DNA from 4 places in the Pseudomonas sp. FW305-20 genome. Region 3 is predicted to be linked to each of the others. Evidence: predicted binding sites of a transcription regulator. Region 3 holds the regulator's gene; each other region holds the start of a gene.

Region 1 (4,960 bases), on a different contig from region 3:
CATTGCCGGAGCCTGGCTGGTCGGTGTAAACCCGATTGCCCTGGGCGTCGATGTAGGTGAATACCTCGGCCGTCACCGGCAGGGCGATCAAGCAGATGATCAGCAGCCACAGCCTCACGGCTTATGCACCCGTTGTACGGTGAACGTCACGGTGGGACTTTGTTGAACGATGGTTTCCCCGTCGATCACCTGCACCGCGAGGCTGTGCGTGCCGCGATCAATATTGACCAGTTGCAGGATTGGCACGTTGCTCGGCTGGCCGTAAGGCTGATCGTCCAGCAACAGCCTGAACAAATGTGGGCCTTGCAGGCGGGGTTTGATCAGCACGTTAACAGTGAAGGTGCCGTTGTTGGCACGCAGCGCTTCGGTGGTGGGCAAGTTGGTCAGTTCCAGCACCTCGTAAGCGCTGCGCGGCTGTTCGCGACTGCTGGCTTCAGCCGGTGGCGCAGGAGGCGCCTGGGGCTCAACCCTGTTCAGCGGTGGCAACTCGACCGGTTGAGCCTTCACGCCATCGGGCGGTTGATTGCTGTAGGCGGTGTTGCCGTCGGCGTCGGTGTACTTGTAGATCTGCGCCATCACAGGGCAAGCGAAAGACAGCAGCAGAAATATCAAAAGTGACCGCATCCAGACTCCCTGTGGGTATCAAGGTTACTCCGACAGTGGAATACCTTGGCTGCCAGCATAGAACACAATGAGTTCTACCGGCTTGTCACCGGTTTTGCCGCGATGGGTGATGTTAACCATTTCAGCCACCGCATCGCCCTGCTTGAAGCGTCGGATCTGGCCGCTGTCCTTGCTCTCGACTGTCAGCTCGCCGGCAAGAATGTACGCGGCATTGGGGATTGGATGGGTGTGCCAGTCGAGTGCAGTGTTCGCAGGTATCTTGAGTTTCAGGAGCGACAGCTCAGGTGCTGCCTTCGGGTAGGCGATGTAAGGCGTGTCGTCCCAGGATGCACTGCTTTGAAGTAGAACTTTACGTTCGATTGCCGCCGTCGATGCTGCTGGGTTGCAGCCCGACAGGGCACCTGCGGTCAAGGTGCCAAGCAGGGTTGTAAGCATGTAGATCTTCATCGTTCCATCCGTTGAGTGCAGGCAAGTCGGTACAGGCTACGAGCAACTCAAATGGATTGATGCCAGACGAAACTGTGAATGTCATGGGAGATGGATCGATTGCTTGTCAGAAATTGCAGAGCGGCTCATCCGGATGCTTCCATGCAAGGCCCGATAACCTTGCGCAACCCGCTGTCGTCTTCTGGCAATACAAACTCTGCAATCAGTGGGGTATCACCCTTGAGCGAAGGCAGTGTCAACGTTACAGGTTGACCACGGGCTGTGTCAGTGAGCCAGTAATGCAACTCGCGCTTGTCGATGCTCGTACCAAACTCGAATACCCAACCGTCTTCTTGCAGGCTCCTTACCGAGCCCGAACCGCTGACCAGAGAGCTGATGGGCGCGCGTGTGCCGGTTGTCAGGCGCAATGGTCCGTTTGCCGGCGCGCCCGGGCCTTCATAATCATCGGCATTGAAGTCAAGTCGCTGGGTCGGGATAGTCAGGGACATTCTCATCGGGTTATCAGGATGACAACTTATCGCCAATAGGGCCTCGCCGGTTTTGCCGTCATAGCGCGTATTTCCGCTGAGAAGGGCAATTTGAAACCGGCTGTCATCGGAAGATTTTTCCACCAGCCAGTGTTTGCCCTGATCAGTGGTATGGGAACTATCCGCTACGGCCCAGGCAGGTGTCAGCGCAGCAAGAAACAACGCTAGCGAATAAAGAGAGGCCGATGCTGATTTCATCTGATGGTCCTTCCGAAAAGTCCCGGGACAGTAAATGAAAATTGCCTGGAAGTTTCACAGAACTATTTTCAAAAAATGTTTTGCCTGAAAACTTACGCCCACAAAAAAGGCCTCCCGAAGGAGGCCTCATTTGTTACGCCGCGTGTGCTGGCGCTACCGGATCAGCAGCTGTAGTACAGCTCGTATTCCAGTGGGTGTACGAAGGTACGAACCTTGATTTCTTCTTCGCTTTTCAGGGCGATGTAAGCGTCGATGAAGTCGTCGCTGAAAACGCCGCCTTTGGTCAGGAACGCACGACCTTTGTCCAGCTCTTCCAGGGCTTCTTTCAGGCTGCCGCAAACTTGTGGGATCTCTTTCGCCTCTTCAGGCGGCAGGTCGTACAGGTTTTTGTCAGCTGCGTCGCCAGGGTGGATCTTGTTCTGGATACCGTCCAGGCCGGCCATTACCAGGGCAGCGAAGGCCAGGTACGGGTTGGCTGCCGGATCCGGGAAGCGAGCTTCGATACGGCGGGCGCGAGGGCTGGATACGTAAGGAATACGGATCGAAGCGGAACGGTTGCGAGCCGAGTAGGCCAGCATTACTGGCGCTTCGAAACCTGGGACCAGACGCTTGTAGGAGTTGGTCGACGGGTTGGTGAAGCCGTTCAGCGCCTTACCGTGCTTGATGATGCCGCCGATGAAGTACAGGGCAGTGTCGGACAGGCCGGCATAGCCTTCGCCAGCGAAGGTGTTCTTGCCATCTTTGGCGATGGACAGGTGAACGTGCATACCCGAACCGTTGTCGCCGTACAGCGGCTTAGGCATGAAGGTCGCGGTGCGGCCGTATGCATCAGCAACGTTGTGTACGCAGTACTTCAGGGTCTGAACTTCGTCAGCCTTGGCGACCAGGGTGTTGAACTTCACACCGATTTCGTTCTGGCCGGCAGTCGCCACTTCGTGGTGGTGAACTTCGATGACCAGGCCCATTTCTTCCATGGCGTTGCACATGGAGGTACGGATTTCGTGGTCGTGGTCGAACGGCGGAACAGGGAAGTAGCCGCCTTTGACGCCTGGACGGTGGCCTTTGTTGCCGCCTTCCACGTCCTGGTCGGACATCCACGAACCTTGTTCGGAGTAGATCTTGAACATCGAGCCGGAGATGTCGGACTTGAACTTCACTTCGTCGAAGATGAAGAACTCAGGCTCTGGACCAACGAATACGGTGTCGCCGATACCGGTCGACTTCAGGTATTCCTCGGCACGCTTGGCGATCGCACGTGGGTCACGGTCGTAGCCTTGCATGGTCGAAGGCTCGATCACGTCGCAAACCAGGATCAGGGTTGGCTCTTCGGTGAACGGGTCGAGAACGGCAGTGCTGTCGTCCGGCATCAGGATCATGTCGGAGGCTTCGATGCCTTTCCAGCCAGCGATGGAGGAACCGTCGAACATTTTGCCTTCTTCGAAGAAAGCTTCATCCAGCGCGTCGCGAGCCGGCATGGTCACGTGATGCTGAGTGCCTTTGGTATCCGTGAAGCGCAGATCAATCCACTTGACGTCATGATCTTTGATGAGTTGAACCGACTTCGACATAGTGTCCTCCGGGTGGCTTCGGGCTTAGTAGTGGATGCCCTTAGAATGTGGGTGATGCCGGCGCGAATACTCTGCCAAGGCAACCTGCCTCACAAGGGAGCAAATTGCATGCCAGTGCCCCACCATGGGTTTTTTGCCCCATTTTCACGCTTATATAGAGGTAAAGCGCAGCAAAGCTGGAAATAGCGCCCTGTAATGTAGCGCCATATTCCACGAATGACCTGTTTTGGTGCGCGCAAAACCTTCTGCACATTAACTGGTTAAACCTTGAGCAATTTCCGCTATAATCCGCGCCCCCCTTTTTCGGCTGGCCCAGCGCGCGCTGTTTTCATGAAACTAATCGTAAAAGTCTTCCCCGAAATCACCATCAAGAGCCGCCCGGTACGGATGCGTTTCATCCGCCAGTTGGCCAAAAACATCCGTACCGTGCTCCGCGACCTGGACCCGGCTGTGGTGGTGAACGGTGTGTGGGACAACCTCGAGTTGGAAACCCGCGTCAGCGAGCCGAAAGCCCTGAAGGAGATGACCGAGCGCCTGAGCTGCATGCCGGGCATCGCGCATTTCCTGCAAGTCGACGAATACCCGCTGGGCGACTTCGACGACATCGTCGCCAAGTGCAAGCAACACTTCGGTGATGCGTTGGCCGGGAAGATTTTTTCGGTGCGCTGCAAGCGTGCCGGCAAGCATGAATTCAGCTCGATGGATGTCGAGAAATACGTCGGCAGCCAACTGCGTCGTCAGTGCGGCGCCGCCGGAATCTCGCTGAAAGAGCCGGAAATTGAAGTTCGTCTCGAAATTCGCGACAAACGGTTGTTCGTGATCCACAACCAGCACAACAGCATCGGCGGTTATCCGCTGGGGGCCCTGGAACAGACGCTTGTGCTGATGTCCGGCGGCTTCGATTCCACTGTAGCTGCCTACCAGATCATGCGCCGCGGGCTGATGAGCCATTTCTGCTTCTTCAATCTGGGCGGACGAGCCCATGAACTGGGCGTTATGGAAGTCGCGCACTTCATCTGGAAGAAGTACGGCAGCTCCCAACGCGTGTTATTTGTCAGTGTGCCTTTCGAGGAAGTACTGGGAGAAATTCTCGGGAAAGTCGATAACAGTCATATGGGCGTAGTTTTGAAGCGTATGATGTTGCGCGCTGCTTCCCGTATTGCCGATCGGCTGGAGATCGAAGCGCTGGTCACCGGCGAAGCGATTTCCCAGGTGTCGAGCCAGACGCTGCCGAACCTGTCCGTGATCGACTGCGTGACCGACAAGCTGGTCTTGCGACCGCTGATCGCCAGTCACAAGCAGGACATCATCGACCTGGCCAACGAAATCGGGACTGCCGATTTCGCCAAGCACATGCCGGAATACTGCGGGGTCATCTCGGTGAACCCCAAGACCCACGCCAAGCGTCCACGCGTGGAGTACGAAGAACAACAGTTCGACATGGCAGTGCTCGAGCGTGCGCTCGAAAACGCCAAACTGGTGCCGATCGATCGCGTAATCGACGAATTGGGCCAGGATTTGCAGATCGAAGAAGTCAGCGAAGCTCTGGCGGGCCAGATCATCATCGACATCCGTCATCCGGATGCCGCTGAAGAC
Region 2 (4,960 bases), on a different contig from region 3:
ACCTTCAAGGCGCCGAAGTGGGTATTGTCGATGCCCGAGCCGTGACCGCTGAACTCAACGGCCAGGGTGCCGTCATTGAGCATGTGGTCTTGCCACTCGATATCCAGCACGCCGTGGTACAGGTCTTCGGCGTCCTTCATCGGGAACCGCTTGAGTACCAGCAGCACCCGGTTCGCCAGACGCGACCACAGGCACAGGCGATAAGCGGTTTCCATGGTGGCCATGCCGCGCACGGCAGAGGTGTGCTCACGCGCTTCTTCAAGGCCAAGCCCGACGGCTTCCTCGATGAGCAGGCCTTCAAGGCCTTTAGGGCAAGTGAGGAAGATTTCGAATTGATCGGACATTGGAATTTCAGAGCCTTTCGCTAAGTGAACCGGCAACGCATTGCCGGCCCGGTTTTCAATCAGGCGCTTTTCTAAAAGAGCGCCCGCGTGGCACGAAGGTGTGCCGTCCCATCCCTGCAAGCTCGGGTTAAAAGAGCTTAGATGCAAAGACAGATAAAAAAGTTGATGCAATAAAATGTCATAAGTCGACCCTTCGTCGAATAATGCCTCATTTCAACGCGAGCCATTCTCAGCAAAGGATTAACCCCATCATCCAGCGAGGGGCTGATCATACCGGGGTTTTGCCAATAAACACGGGACAACATGGTGTTACTTATCGCCATACCATCTTTATCGTTACGTCCTTATGACAAAACGATCATTCCCTCGATGTGACGCATTGGTTAGAACTCACCACAGGTTGACGCCGCTATGACGTCAACACCTTGGCTCGCGACGCCGGCAGCGAGCCCCAACGGCAGGAGGTTTTTCTGCCAGACCTCGATTGAGGTCAACGCGATAAATACAGTCAACAAGTGAGGGCAACACCCTATGAGAAGACTTAAGCGTGATCCGTTGGAAAGAGCATTTTTGCGCGGATATCAATACGGCGTTGGTGGCAAATCCCGCGAGCTTTGCCCATTTACTCTACCGTCGGTACGCCAAGCCTGGATTAACGGCTGGCGAGAAGGACGCGGCGACAACTGGGACGGTATGACCGGCACTGCGGGAATCCATAGACTCAACGAACTTCACGCCGTCGGCTAATACAGGGCACACACTCCGACACGACAATCTGATTACGTAACGACTTACCACGCACGCCCCATCCGGGCGGCGGGCTTCGGCCCAGGGGCTCCTTCGAGGAGCCCTTTTTTATGCCTGCTCCCCACACATCCCCCTGTAGCAGCTGCCGAGCACCGCGAGGCTGCGTTCGGCTGCGAAGCAGTCGTAAAATCTGCATGCGCGGTGTACCTGTAAGACCACAGTGTCTGACTTCACGACTGCTTCGCAGCCGAACGCAGCCTCGCGGTGCTCGGCAGCTGCTACAGGTCAGCGCAGGGCTGCTATCGCGTCGACGGATTCCCGGATCAGCGCCGGGCCTTTATAGATGAAGCCGGAATAGAGCTGCACCAGGCTCGCCCCTGCAGCGATTTTCTCAGCCGCGTGCTTGCCTTCGGTGATGCCGCCCACGGCGATGATCGGCAAGCGACCAGCCAACTCGGCCGCCAGCACCTTCACGGTGTGGGTGCTCTTGTCGCGAACCGGTGCGCCGGACAGACCGCCCGCCTCGTCACCATGCTCCATGCCTTCTACGCCAACGCGGCTCAGGGTGGTGTTGGTGGCGATCACCGCGTCCATCCCGGTTTCAATCAGCGCTTGCGCGACCTGAGCGGTTTCTTCGTCGGTCATGTCCGGCGCAATCTTGATCGCCAGCGGTACATGTTTGCCGTGGCGCAGCGCCAGTTCTGCACGGCGCGTCGCCAGGTCGGCCAACAATTGCTTCAGCGAATCGCCGAATTGCAGGCTGCGCAGGCCCGGGGTGTTCGGCGAGCTGACGTTGACTGTCACGTAGCTGGCGTGGGCGTAGACCTTGTCCAGGCAGATCAGGTAGTCATCGACCGCCCGCTCAACCGGGGTATCGAAGTTTTTGCCGATATTGATGCCCAGCACACCCTTGAACTTTGCCGCCGCCACTCGAGCCAGCAGGTGATCGACGCCTAGGTTGTTGAACCCCATGCGGTTAATGATCGCCTCGGCATCCGGCAGACGGAAAATCCGTGGCTTGGGGTTGCCCGGCTGCGGACGCGGAGTGATGGTGCCGATTTCGACAAACCCGAAACCCAGTTGTGCAAAACCGTCGATGGCCGCGCCGTTCTTGTCCAGACCGGCCGCCAGACCCACCGGGTTCGGGAAGTCCAGGCCCATGACGGTCACCGGCAATTTCGCCGGCGCCTTGCACAGCAAGCCGTTGAGGCCCAAACGCCCGCCCGCGCCGATCAGGTCCAGGGACAGATCGTGGGAGGTTTCCGGGGAAAGTTTGAACAACAGCTGACGGGCCAGGGTGTACATGGGCAGGTTTGACTCTGGGCTACGAAAAGTGGCGGCGATTATAGCCGGGCATCGGGGTTGCAGGCGAGGCGCGCGAGAAAATCAGCGGGCGATGGCATATGCCTTGCACCGCCACTCACATCAGCACTCATGCCAACGGCGGGATGAGTCGAAAGACAAAGGCGTCGTCACTTGGCCTTGCCCCGGCAAGCAGCCCGGTCCGGCGCTTTTTTATGAAAGGTGTTTACAGATGATTGAAGTTCCAGCCAACCCTCTGGCCTGGGTCAACGGCAGCGATGCCCCGGAAAAGACCGAAATCAACCTCGGCTTCATGGCCCTGAGCGACTGCGCCTCGGTAGTGGTCGCGGCCACGCAGGGCTTTGCCCAACCGTATGGCCTGACCCTTAACCTCAAGCGCCAGTCGTCCTGGGCCAACCTGCGGGACAAACTGGTCAGCGGCGAACTCGACGCCGCCCACAGTTTGTACGGTCTGATCTACGCCGTGCATTTGGGCATCGGCGGTGTCGCGTCGACCGACATGGCGGTGCTCATGGGCCTGAATCAGAATGGCCAGAGCATCAACCTCTCCCATGGCTTGCAGGCGCTGGACGTGACCAGTCCTGAAGCACTGGAGCGGCACGTGCACCAAAGTCGCCCAAAACTCACCTTCGCCCAGACATTTCCTACGGGCAGCCACGCCATGTGGCTGTATTACTGGCTCGCGAGCCAGGGCATCCATCCGTTGCAGGACGTCGACAGCGTGGTGGTACCGCCGCCGCAGATGGTCGCGCACCTGCAAGCCGGGCGCATCGACGGCTTCTGCGTCGGCGAACCATGGTCCGCCAGCGCGGTGCAGCAAAACCTGGGGTTCACGATGGCCACCACCCAGACCATCTGGCCCGATCACCCGGAAAAAGTCCTCGGCTGCACCCGCGCCTTTGTCGAGCAATACCCCAACACCGCACGGGCGCTGGTGATGGCGATTCTGGAGGCCAGCCGCTTCATCGAAGAAAGCACCGAGAATCGCCGCAGCACCGCAAAGCTGTTGAGCGCTCCGCAATACCTTGACGCGCCACTCGATTGCATCGAACCGCGATTGCTCGGTGACTACGCCGATGGCCTGGGTAATCGCTGGCAAGACCCGCACGCACTGCGCTTCCACGATGATGGCGAGGTCAATCTGCCGTATCTGTCCGACGGCATGTGGTTCATGACTCAGTTCCGCCGTTGGGGCTTGTTGCGCGACGACCCGGACTACCTGGGCGTGGCCCGTCAGGTCCAGCAACTAGACTTGTATCGAGAGGCCGCCACCGCTGTCGGTGTGGCCGCGAGTGATCAGCCAATGCGCAGCAGCCAGTTGATCGACGGCAAGGTCTGGGATGGCCGGGACCCTGCCGGTTATGCCCGCAGTTTCAAGCTGCACGCCATGAGCGACAGCTCGCCCCTTCTCGCCAGCCGCTGACAGGAGACTGCGAATATGTTGCGTATCCTGCTGATCAACGACACCGCAAAGAAAGTCGGACGCCTGAAGGCGGCCCTGACCGAAGCCGGGTTCGAGGTGATCGACGAGTCAGGCCTGACCATCGACCTGCCCGCGCGCGTCGAAACGGTGCGTCCGGACGTGATTTTGATCGATACCGAGTCACCGAGCCGCGATGTCATGGAACAAGTGGTGCTGGTGAGCCGCGACCAACCACGGCCGATCGTGATGTTTACCGATGAACATGACCCCAATGTGATGCGTCAGGCGATCAAGTCCGGGGTCAGTGCCTACATCGTCGAAGGCATCCACGCACAGCGCTTGCAGCCGATTCTCGACGTCGCCATGGCGCGTTTTGAAAGCGACCAGGCCCTGCGCGCCCAACTCAATGCCCGCGACCAGCAACTGGCCGAGCGCAAGCGCATCGAGCTGGCCAAAGGGCTGTTGATGAAAATGAAGGACTGCAACGAGGAAGAGGCCTACACCCTGATGCGCCGCCAGGCCATGAGCCGCCAGCAGAAGCTGATTCAGGTGGCGGAGCAGATCATTGCCATGAGTGAGTTGCTCGGCTGACTCCCCCAAACGATCGTTCCCACGCTCCGCGTGGGAATGCCGCCATGGACGCTCTGCGTCCGCTTCGAGCTGTGACGCAGAGCGTCACGGGATGCGTTCCCACGCAGAGCATGGGAACGATCAGCGTGAATGTGGCACAGATCTCGCAAAGTAATCACTACAGGTAACCAACGGCGGTTGCCCCACCTACGACAAAGACGTCGCTCACCTCATTTGCCCTTTGGCGAATCCGGTGGCGGCGTTTTTTTGTTTTGGCCCCACAGACCGGGGCCGGTGGTGCGGCCGATGCGGCGCCCCACCTGCAAGCTCATGACTCCTTCTCGAGACTCCTAACAGCTGAGGTGCGCGATGAATTCAAGCTTCTGGAAATCTGGCCATACCCCGACATTGTTCGCGGCCTTCCTCTATTTCGACCTGAGTTTCATGGTCTGGTACCTGCTCGGCCCACTGGCGGTGCAGATCGCCGCCGACTTGCACCTGACCACCCAACAGCGCGGGCTGGTGGTGGCCACGCCGATTCTGGCCGGGGCGG
Region 3 (4,960 bases):
GCCCTTGCCCGCAGCGAGCATCATCATTGCCATGATGCTTTTTCCGTCGACCGTGGATTCCGGCGTGCGTCCTACCCTGATCGTGCAATTCTTGAACTCACCGGCGACGCCAACGAATTTTGCAGAAGCGCGGGCATGCAGGCCCAGCTTGTTGATGATTTCAATTTCCAGAGCAGGCATCGCGGTGTGAATCCTTTAGCTGAGGTCGCGGTGGCGAACCTGGACGTTCTTCAGGGATTTTTGCAGGGCCTGGCCCAGACGTTCGGTCAGGTAGACGGAGCGGTGATGGCCGCCGGTGCAGCCAATGGCAATGGTGACATAAGCGCGGTTGCTGGCGGCAAAGCGGGGTAGCCACTTTAACAAGTAGGTGGAGATGTCCTGGAACATCTCTTCGACGTCCGGCTGTGCCGCCAGGTAATCGGCAACCGGTTGGTCGAGACCCGATTGATCGCGCAACTCTGGCTTCCAGTAAGGGTTCGGCAGGCAGCGCACGTCGAACACCAGATCAGCGTCCACCGGCATTCCACGCTTGAAGCCGAAAGATTCCACCAGGAACGCCGTACCGGATTCCGGCTGGTTCAACAGGCGCAGCTTGATGGTATCTCGCAGTTGATACAGGTTCAGGTTGGTGGTGTTTACCTTGAGATCGGCGAGATCGGCAATCGGCCCGAGCAGGGCGGTCTCATCGTTGATGGCCTCGGCCAGCGAGCGATTGGAATTGCTCAGCGGGTGACGACGGCGGGTTTCCGAGAAACGCTTGAGCAAGGTTTCTTCGTCGGCGTCCAGATAAAGCACATCACACTGGATATGCCGGCTGCGCACTTCTTCCAGCAGTTCGGGAAAACGCGACAAGTGACTCGGCAAGTTGCGCGCATCGATCGATACGGCCACCAGCGGTTGCGCCAGCTCAGTATGGATCAGCGCACGTTCGGCCAGTTCCGGCAGCAGGCCGGCGGGCAGGTTGTCGATGCAGTAGAAGCCGTTGTCCTCGAGAACATCGAGTGCGGTACTTTTACCTGAGCCGGAACGGCCACTGACGATGATCAAGCGCATGATTAATGACCGTTTTGCTCGTCCAGGACAACCTGATACAAGGCTTCATTGCTCGGGGCGCTGCGCAGCTTTTCGCGCACTTCCTTGCGGTCGAGCATGCTGGCGATCTGGCGCAGCAACTCCAGGTGCGCATCGGTAGCGGCTTCCGGGACCAGCAGAACGAACAGCAGGTCAACCGGGGCGCCGTCGATGGCGTCGAAATCGATGGGTGCATCAAGGTGCATCAGGGCGCTGATGGGCGAGGTACAGCCCTTCAGGCGGCAGTGGGGAATGGCAATGCCGTTGCCAAAGCCGGTTGAGCCGAGTTTTTCACGGGCAATCAGAGCCTCGAAGACATCTTGCATCTCCAGATCCGGTACTTCTTTATGGATAAGGTTGGCAATTTGCTCGAGGGCTTTCTTTTTACTGCCGCCCGGCACGTTCACGAGGGAACGGCCGGGGGTCAGGATGCTTTCAAGTCGGATCATGGGTAGGGAGTGTTAACGACCGGTCGCGCCCTGGAGGAGGCTTTGGGTCTTTTCCTTATGCTTTTTGAGTTGTTTATCCAGCTTGTCGGTCAGTGCGTCGATCGCCGCGTACATATCGGTATGCTCCGCGTTTGCGACCACTTCATTGCCGGGAATATGCAGCGTGGCTTCGATTTTCTGCTTGAGCTTTTCGACCGTCATCGTGACCTGCACGTTGGTGATCTTGTCGAAATGCCTCTCTAATCGTTCGAGTTTTTCGCCGATGTAGGTGCGAAGAGGTTCGGTCACTTCCAGTTGGTGTCCACTGATGTTGACTTGCATACAGCTTCTCCTTCGTTGCCAGTGCATAAAGCGGCAGGCAGAAATACCTGCCACTGGAACGCTGTGGCGTGGCTCTACATCAACCGCTTGCGTTCGCTCGAAGGCGCGATCCCTAGGGATTCGCGGTACTTGGCGACGGTGCGGCGAGCCACCTGAATGCCTTGTGCCTCCAGTAAACCAGCGATCTTGCTGTCACTCAACGGCTTTTTCTGATTTTCCGCGGCAACCAGTTTTTTGATGATCGCGCGGATTGCCGTGGACGAGCATTCACCGCCCTCGGAGGTGCTGACGTGGCTAGAAAAAAAGTATTTCAGTTCATATATGCCCCGAGGGGTATGCATGAACTTTTGCGTGGTTACCCGTGAAATCGTCGACTCGTGCATCCCTACCGCTTCGGCGATGTCATGCAGGACCAGCGGTTTCATGGCTTCGTCGCCGTATTCAAGAAAACCGCGCTGATGCTCGACGATTTGCGTGGCCACTTTCATCAGGGTTTCGTTGCGGCTTTGCAGGCTCTTGATGAACCAGCGGGCTTCTTGCAACTGATTGCGCATGAAGGTGTTGTCGGCGCTGGTGTCGGCGCGGCGCACGAAGCCGGCGTATTGAGCGTTGACCCGCAGTCGTGGCACGGATTCCTGGTTCAGCTCCACCAGCCAGCGCTCGTTGTCCTTGCGTACGATCACGTCGGGAACGACGTATTCGGCTTCGCTGGACTCGATTTGCGAGCCTGGGCGCGGGTTGAGGCTCTGCACCAGTTCAATCACCTGACGCAGTTCGTCTTCCTTGAGCTTCATGCGACGCATCAGCTGGCTGTAATCGCGACTGCCGAGCAGGTCGATGTACTCGGTGACCAGGCGTTTGGCCTCGACCAGCCAAGGTGTCTTGGCGGGCAATTGGCGCAATTGCAGCAGCAGGCATTCGCCCAGGTTACGGGCGCCGATACCGGCAGGTTCGAATTGCTGGATACGGTGCAGGACGGCTTCGATTTCGTCCAGTTCGATGTCCAGTTCCGGGTCGAAGGCTTCGAGAATCTCCTCGAGGGTCTCGTCCAGGTAGCCCTGATTGTTGATGCAATCGATCAGGGTCACGGCGATCAGGCGATCGGTGTCGGACATCGGCGCCAGGTTCAGTTGCCACAGCAGGTGGCTTTGCAGGCTTTCGCCGGCCGATGTCCGGGTGGTGAAGTCCCACTCGTCGTCATCGTTGCTCGGCAGGCTGCTGGCGCTGGTCTGGTAGACGTCTTCCCATGCGGTATCGACGGGCAGTTCGTTGGGGATGCGCTCGTTCCAGTCACCTTCATCGAGGTTATCAACCGTCGGGGCGGTTTCCTGGTAGGAGGGTTCCGAAACATCGGCGTTGGGTAGCTGTTCGGCTTTGTCGGCCAAGGGGTCGGCGTTATCGAAGTCGTCGCCTTCTTCCTGGCGTTCGAGCATCGGATTGGACTCCAGGGCCTCCTGGATTTCCTGTTGCAGGTCCAGGGTCGACAATTGGAGCAGGCGGATGGCCTGTTGCAGCTGCGGTGTCATCGTCAGCTGCTGGCCCATTCTCAAGACTAGCGATGGTTTCATGGCAGGGGCTTAACACCTTATTCGCCGGCGCACATGCGCCATCCACTACAGGGCGCCGGAGCGCCAAACATAAGCAAATTATATGCCCGAAACTGCAGCGTTTGCCTAGAGCGCTGTAACAATAAAAAAATGTTGATTTTTTATCGAGACAAGCGCCCGGGCAACCAGCCAGACACCTGAGTGCTTACAGGCGGAACTCATGGCCCAGATACACTTCCTTGACCAGGTCGTTGGCCAGGATGGTGGCAGAGTCACCTTCGGCGATCAGCTGGCCATCGTTGACGATGTAGGCGGTTTCGCAGATATCCAGGGTTTCACGGACGTTGTGGTCAGTGATCAGCACACCAATGCCCTTGGCCTTGAGGTGATAGATGATCTGCTTGATGTCGCCCACCGAAATCGGGTCCACGCCGGCGAATGGTTCGTCGAGCAGGATGAATTTCGGGTTGGTAGCCAGTGCCCGGGCGATCTCCACGCGGCGGCGTTCACCACCGGACAGGCTCATCCCGAGGTTGTCGCGGATGTGGCTGATGTGGAATTCCTGCAGCAGACTTTCCAGCTCCTGGCGACGACCGGCCTTGTCGAGTTCCTTGCGGGTCTCGAGGATCGCCATGATGTTGTCGGCTACCGAGAGTTTGCGGAAGATCGATGCTTCTTGCGGAAGATAGCCGATGCCGGCCTTCGCACGACCGTGCATAGGCTGGTGACTGACATCCAGGTCGTCAATCAGTACGCGGCCCTGATCGGCCTGTACCAGGCCGACAATCATGTAAAAGCAGGTGGTCTTGCCGGCGCCGTTGGGACCCAGCAGGCCGACGATCTGACCGCTGTCGATCGACAGGCTGACGTCACGCACGACCTGGCGGCTCTTGTAGCTCTTGGCCAGATGCTGAGCTTTCAGAGTTGCCATTACTGGGCCTTTTGCTCGTCGGTTTTCTTCTTCGGCTGGATCACCATGTCGATGCGCGGACGCGACTCGGTAACCTTGTTGCCCGTCGCACGACCGGCGCTGGCAAGCTTTTTCACCGTGTCGTAGACGATTTTCTCGCCTTGGGTGACGTTGTTGTCCTTGTCGATGACTTTGGCGCGATCGATCAATACGACGCGGTTTTGCGAGGCGTGGTACTGGATGGTCACTCCGTAGCCCTGAACCGGCTTGGTGTCGCCAGCCGTCTGCATCTGCTCGAAGTAGGCCAGATTGCCCACCGATGTCACCACGTCGATGTCGCCGGCCGGCGTGCGGGTGATGGTCACAGTATTGCCTTTAACGATCATCGAGCCCTGGGTAATGATCACGTCACCTTTATAGGTGGCAACACCATTCTTGTCGTCCAGCTGGGCATCGTCGGCCTGGATGCGGATAGGCTGCTCTTGATCGTTCGGCAGAGCCCAGGCGCTCACGCTTCCCAGTGCTGCGCTCAGACCGAGCAAAATAGGGAGGGTTTTAACGAGCCTCATACTGTCCTCTTACGTTCGATAGCAGGTGTATCCTGCTTTCTTTCAAATACGCTTTCATTCCCTTGCCAGTCGACACACCACCAGCGCCGTCGA
Region 4 (4,960 bases), on a different contig from region 3:
GTAGCCGCGTTCGTTGTGGAGTGCCAGATCGATGCCGACAGCCTCTTCTTCTTCGGTAATACGCAGCCCCATGACGGCGTCCAGGACCTTGAGGATGATGAACGTGACGATCGCGGTGTAGATCACCGTGAAGCCCACGCCTTTGCACTGAATCCAGACTTGTGCACCAATGTCGGTCACGGTACCGAAGCCACCAAGAGCCGGTGCCGCGAACACACCCGTCAGGATTGCGCCGAGAATACCGCCGATGCCGTGCACGCCGAAGGCATCCAGGGAGTCGTCATAACCGAGTTTGCGTTTCAGGGTGGTGGCGCAGAAGAAGCACACCACGCCGGCTGCCAGACCGATGACCAAGGCGCCCATCGGGCCCACGGTGCCAGCGGCTGGCGTAATCGCAACCAGACCGGCCACAACACCCGATGCAATACCCAAAGCACTTGGTTTGCCGTGTGTGATCCACTCGGCGAACATCCAGCCCAATGCAGCGGCGGCGGTTGCGATCTGGGTCACCAGCATCGCCATACCGGCAGTGCCGTTGGCGGCGGCAGCGGAACCGGCGTTGAAGCCAAACCAGCCGACCCACAGCATCGCGGCGCCCATCAGGGTGTAACCGAGGTTGTGCGGCGCCATCGGGGTGGTCGGGAAGCCTTTGCGCTTGCCCAATACCAGGCAGGCAATCAGACCAGCCACACCGGCGTTAATGTGCACCACGGTGCCGCCAGCGAAGTCCAGCACGCCCCAGTCCCACATCAGGCCGCCGTTACCGGACCAGACCATGTGTGCAATCGGTGCATAAACCAGGGTGAACCAGATGCCCATGAAGATCAGCATGGCGGAAAACTTCATCCGCTCGGCGAAGGCACCGACGATCAGCGCTGGGGTGATGATGGCGAAGGTCATTTGAAAGGTGATGAACACCGCTTCAGGGAACAGCGCCGCCGGCCCGGTCAGGCTCGAAGGCGTGACACCGGCAAGGAACGCCTTGCCCATGCCGCCGAAGAATGAATTGAAGTTGACGACGCCCTGTTCCATGCCAGTGGTGTCGAACGCGATGCTGTAGCCATAAATGACCCACAGGATGCTGATCAGGCCGGTAATGGCGAAGCATTGCATCATCACGGAAAGAATGTTTTTGGAGCGAACCATGCCGCCGTAGAACAGCGCGAGGCCGGGAATGGTCATGAACAGCACAAGGGCTGTCGAGGTCATCATCCAGGCGGTGTCGCCGGAGTTGAGGACTGGGGCCGCCACTTCGTCTGCCGCCATAGCCAGGCTGGGCATTACGAGGGACAACAGGGCTCCTAGCCCTGCGAATTTACGCAGAGTCATATTGTTTTCTCCTGGGGCGTTGGGTTTGTGGCGGCTTAGATTGCGTCGGTATCGGTTTCGCCGGTACGGATGCGAATCGCCTGTTCCAGATTGACCACGAAGATCTTGCCGTCACCGATCTTGCCGGTGTTGGCAGCCTTGGTTATCGCCTCGATAACCCGGTCCAGATCCTTGTCGTCTATGGCGACATCGATTTTCACCTTGGGCAGGAAATCGACCACGTACTCCGCGCCGCGATACAGCTCGGTGTGACCCTTCTGCCGACCGAAGCCTTTGACTTCAGTAACGGTAATGCCCTGCACGCCGATCTCGGACAGCGACTCGCGTACGTCGTCCAGTTTGAACGGCTTGATGATGGCAGTGACTAGCTTCATGAAAACTCTCTCCCGAATTGGTGGACTTGCCCCAGGAAAACAAACCCGACTCAAGTCTAAGCGCAGTGCCTGGCTTTGTAACGCATCGTCGGCCTTACCTGCCCGTCCGACGCCTGCTAACCACTCCGCACGAAACACTTCCCCCGTTCCGTTTGGCGCACTGCATTTCGTCACAGTGACTGCATCAGTGCATGGGTCACTAGGTGCTAAGCAGAAAGCTTGCCATCTCCACAAAGCTCCCTGTTTTCAGGCCCTTAGCCCCTGATCCCTGCCACTTCACCGCTACTCCCGCTGCGTTACGCACAACAACAGTGCGATGCCATCCGTCCGCATGCGCGAAAAGCGTGCATGACTTCCTGTCGGGATTGACTATAGACACTGCGTGATACACTGCCCGCCATTGTTTGACAGGACATTACCCATGCTCGCGCCCAAAGACTTCCTCGACGCCCTGAGCGGCACCGCCTCCCGCCTCTTCAGCGGCGACACCCCACTGCCAAAAAGCGAAATCGAAAGCCAGTTCAAGGCTTTGTTGCAGAGCGGCTTCAGCAAGCTGGATCTGGTGAGCCGGGAAGAGTTCGACAGCCAGATGGTCGTACTGGCACGCACCCGCGCACGGTTGGAGAGCCTTGAGGCGAAAGTGGCGGAGCTGGAAGCGAAGCTCAATCCACCTGCCGAGTAACGCACCAACTCCTCTGTGAAATGCGATCCCCTGTGGGAGCGGGCTTGCCCGCGAATGGGGTCGCCTCGGTCTACCAGCCCTCCCACATGGGACAGACCACCCCTGTAGGAGCTGCCGAAGGCTGCGATCTTTTGATCTTTAAGCCCTCAAAAACCCCGGCAACGTCCTACAAGAAAACCACCGCCGTCCGATTGCGTCGCAAAGCCCCGGTTTCTAAGCTCACCTAATGCTGAATGTTCAGCACTGGGTTTGGCGACCCGGAAGCTTAAGGCGCACGACGACCATCCGATGGCGGGCTTATTCCCGCCACATCGAGTCATGGCGGTTGTGCGTGGGAGATCTTCGGGTCTGCCGGGTTCCTTTTGCTCCGGTTCGCCAACCCGCGTACAGCTGCCACCCAATCGTTTGGCGACGATTGACGGCAGCCCCTTTAGCAAAAGGAGCTGTATCAATGAATAGCGATGACGCTTATCTAATCCCCCACGTCTTCACCCGCCACAAACTCCACCTCCACGCCCTCCTTCTGGAAAACCAACCCTGGTTCAGCGCCCGAGACCTTGGCCGACTGCTACGTCTCTTCCTCGACGAACGAGCGCTACGCAAACTCGATCCCGACCAACACCAAAATCTGCAGATGCTCATCCACGGCACCATTGAAAACACACTGCTGATCAGCGAATCCGGCGTCTACGCGTTACTGATCTACCACTACTGCCCCGAATACCGAGGCCTGCGCGAATGGCTGACCCACGACGTAGTGCCAGCTCTCAGAGACGCCCAACAACCCACCTCAACCGAACGCCCGATACTGAGTCTGCTGAATTGGCCGCAGATGTCGTTGAGTTTGCTGCACTGGAACAACCAGCCGTGGATTCGGTTGCAGGATATTCCATACGTGCTGCCTCTTCAGGATGAGTCAAAACGTACGGTCAATGCGCCTTGGTGGAAGCGAGCTTCGCGGATGCTGCAATCGTTTTAACACCAATTTGCACCGCCTATGGACTACGTTTGCTGCCCGCCAGACGTAGTCATTTTCCACAACCATACCCAATTCCACCTGTTGCGCTTCTGACGTCCTTCATTCATCTAAGCACGGTCCTACGGTAGCCAGCTCCTCCGCCTGATTACGTGACCACGCCCGCGTCCGTTACCTTCTTCGACTCGATCTCAACAGTACAAAAGCGATGAGAAGAAAAGGAAAAGGCACAGAACTCCGCAATCAGATATTCAAGTCTGATGCTCGAAATCTCACTTATGAAGCCATGTCCGATGATCCTGACATTCGTGCCGCAGGAATCAACGTCTCAGCACTCAGGCTCGATCCGATCACCGCGGCTGCAATCAACTCCTGTCATCTGTGGGAAGCAGTAACCCTGTACCCGTGGGAATGCGTTCCGGACTGGAAGCGTAAGGATGCAAGGGGGCTGGATCTGGCTATCTGGTATGAAGAAGAGCTCTGTGGCTTGTGCTATGCGACTCCGCGTGAAAGCACTATCTGCATAAAAATTGTGCTTTTGCAGGGACATACAAGAAACACCCCCGCTTTGCGAGGCTGGATCGCTCCAATTGCATTGCTGGCTACGGAACTTTATGCGCGGATGCTGGGCTGCGATGAGATCGAGGTACAAGAACCCGACCCGGGTGCCATTTACTATTATCAAAAACTTGGATTCATTTTTGACAAAACCAACCGCCTTGTCTTTTCGCTAGACGACCAATAAGATCAATCCACTCATCCAGGCACGCGAGGTGTCTATGAAACCCAAAAAGCAAAAAGCGAAGCCATTAATGATCGCTGAGTATCATGCCGAGGCGCTCCGCTTGGCCGGAAACGTTTCTGCCAGTCAGCGTCGCTTTTTTAAAGTCGCAGCAACGTATGGCAAAGAACTTGAACCTGATGGCTTGCTTGCAGGTGCACGAGCCTGACCAGGCTCCCCGAAGAAACCGCCCGAGTGGCGGTTTTTTTGTGCCTCGCGATTGGCCTGCTTCGTACTTGCAACATCCAGTGAAAGTTTGTCGCCTAAACCACCCCACCAGAACTTCCTCCGCCAACTACCCTTCAAAAAACCGCAGGAAGCGGTCCTCGTCAGCTCAAGGAACGACCATGTCCCTCTCCATCGTCCACAGCCGCGCCCAGGTCGGCGTAGAAGCACCCGCCGTTACCGTAGAAGTGCACCTGGCCAACGGCTTGCCGTCGCTGACCATGGTCGGGCTGCCCGAGGCGGCGGTGAAGGAAAGCAAGGACCGGGTGCGCAGCGCGATCATCAATTCGGGCCTGCAATTTCCGGCACGGCGCATCACCTTGAATCTCGCCCCTGCCGATTTGCCAAAGGACGGCGGGAGGTTCGATCTGGCGATTGCATTGGGGATTCTGTCGGCCAGTGTGCAGGTACCGACTTTGACGCTGGATGATGTGGAGTGTCTTGGGGAGTTGGCGCTATCGGGTGCGGTGCGGGCGGTTCGCGGGGTGTTGCCGGCGGCGCTGGCGGCGCGCAAGGCCGGGCGCACGCTGGTAGTGCCGCGGGCGAATGCCGAGGAGGCCTGCCTGGCTTCGGGGTTGAAGGTGATTGCGGTG

The links. The regulator sigma-54, encoded in region 3, starts transcription at its own class of promoters, with help from an activator protein. The targets are predictions, from matches to a motif close to ANTGGCATNNANNTTGCTNT.
Region 1: the regulator sigma-54 is predicted to act here: its motif matches at 3,461-3,480, upstream of glnA (glutamate--ammonia ligase).
Region 2: the regulator sigma-54 is predicted to act here: its motif matches at 2,487-2,506, upstream of AC3WP4_RS24520 (CmpA/NrtA family ABC transporter substrate-binding protein).
Region 4: the regulator sigma-54 is predicted to act here: its motif matches at 1,911-1,930, upstream of glnK (P-II family nitrogen regulator).

Annotation. Positions count from the first base shown of each region.
Region 1 covers NZ_JBYTAJ010000014.1:30,794-35,753, reverse strand. The annotation lists gene AC3WP4_RS14210 (DUF4124 domain-containing protein) at 1-118, opposite strand, end outside; gene AC3WP4_RS14205 (DUF4124 domain-containing protein) at 115-624, opposite strand; gene AC3WP4_RS14200 (cupin domain-containing protein) at 649-1,071, opposite strand; gene AC3WP4_RS14195 (hypothetical protein) at 1,197-1,796, opposite strand; gene glnA (glutamate--ammonia ligase) at 1,958-3,364, opposite strand; gene thiI (tRNA uracil 4-sulfurtransferase ThiI) at 3,695-4,960, shown strand, end outside.
Region 2 covers NZ_JBYTAJ010000038.1:4,563-9,522, forward strand. The annotation lists gene rlmKL (bifunctional 23S rRNA (guanine(2069)-N(7))-methyltransferase RlmK/23S rRNA (guanine(2445)-N(2))-methyltransferase RlmL) at 1-344, opposite strand, end outside; gene rmf (ribosome modulation factor) at 876-1,091, shown strand; gene AC3WP4_RS24515 (quinone-dependent dihydroorotate dehydrogenase) at 1,377-2,396, opposite strand; gene AC3WP4_RS24520 (CmpA/NrtA family ABC transporter substrate-binding protein) at 2,626-3,837, shown strand; gene AC3WP4_RS24525 (ANTAR domain-containing response regulator) at 3,853-4,428, shown strand; gene AC3WP4_RS24530 (nitrate/nitrite transporter) at 4,777-4,960, shown strand, end outside.
Region 3 covers NZ_JBYTAJ010000003.1:196,549-201,508, reverse strand. The annotation lists gene AC3WP4_RS04380 (HPr family phosphocarrier protein) at 1-180, opposite strand, end outside; gene rapZ (RNase adapter RapZ) at 196-1,053, opposite strand; gene ptsN (PTS IIA-like nitrogen regulatory protein PtsN) at 1,056-1,520, opposite strand; gene hpf (ribosome hibernation-promoting factor, HPF/YfiA family) at 1,533-1,841, opposite strand; gene AC3WP4_RS04360 (RNA polymerase factor sigma-54) at 1,916-3,409, opposite strand; gene lptB (LPS export ABC transporter ATP-binding protein) at 3,594-4,319, opposite strand; gene lptA (lipopolysaccharide transport periplasmic protein LptA) at 4,319-4,867, opposite strand; gene lptC (LPS export ABC transporter periplasmic protein LptC) at 4,854-4,960, opposite strand, start outside.
Region 4 covers NZ_JBYTAJ010000012.1:143,421-148,380, forward strand. The annotation lists gene AC3WP4_RS13240 (ammonium transporter) at 1-1,329, opposite strand, end outside; gene glnK (P-II family nitrogen regulator) at 1,365-1,703, opposite strand; gene AC3WP4_RS13250 (accessory factor UbiK family protein) at 2,125-2,385, shown strand; gene AC3WP4_RS13255 (BRO-N domain-containing protein) at 2,837-3,364, shown strand; gene AC3WP4_RS13260 (N-acetyltransferase) at 3,570-4,106, shown strand; gene AC3WP4_RS13265 (hypothetical protein) at 4,141-4,311, shown strand; gene AC3WP4_RS13270 (YifB family Mg chelatase-like AAA ATPase) at 4,490-4,960, shown strand, end outside.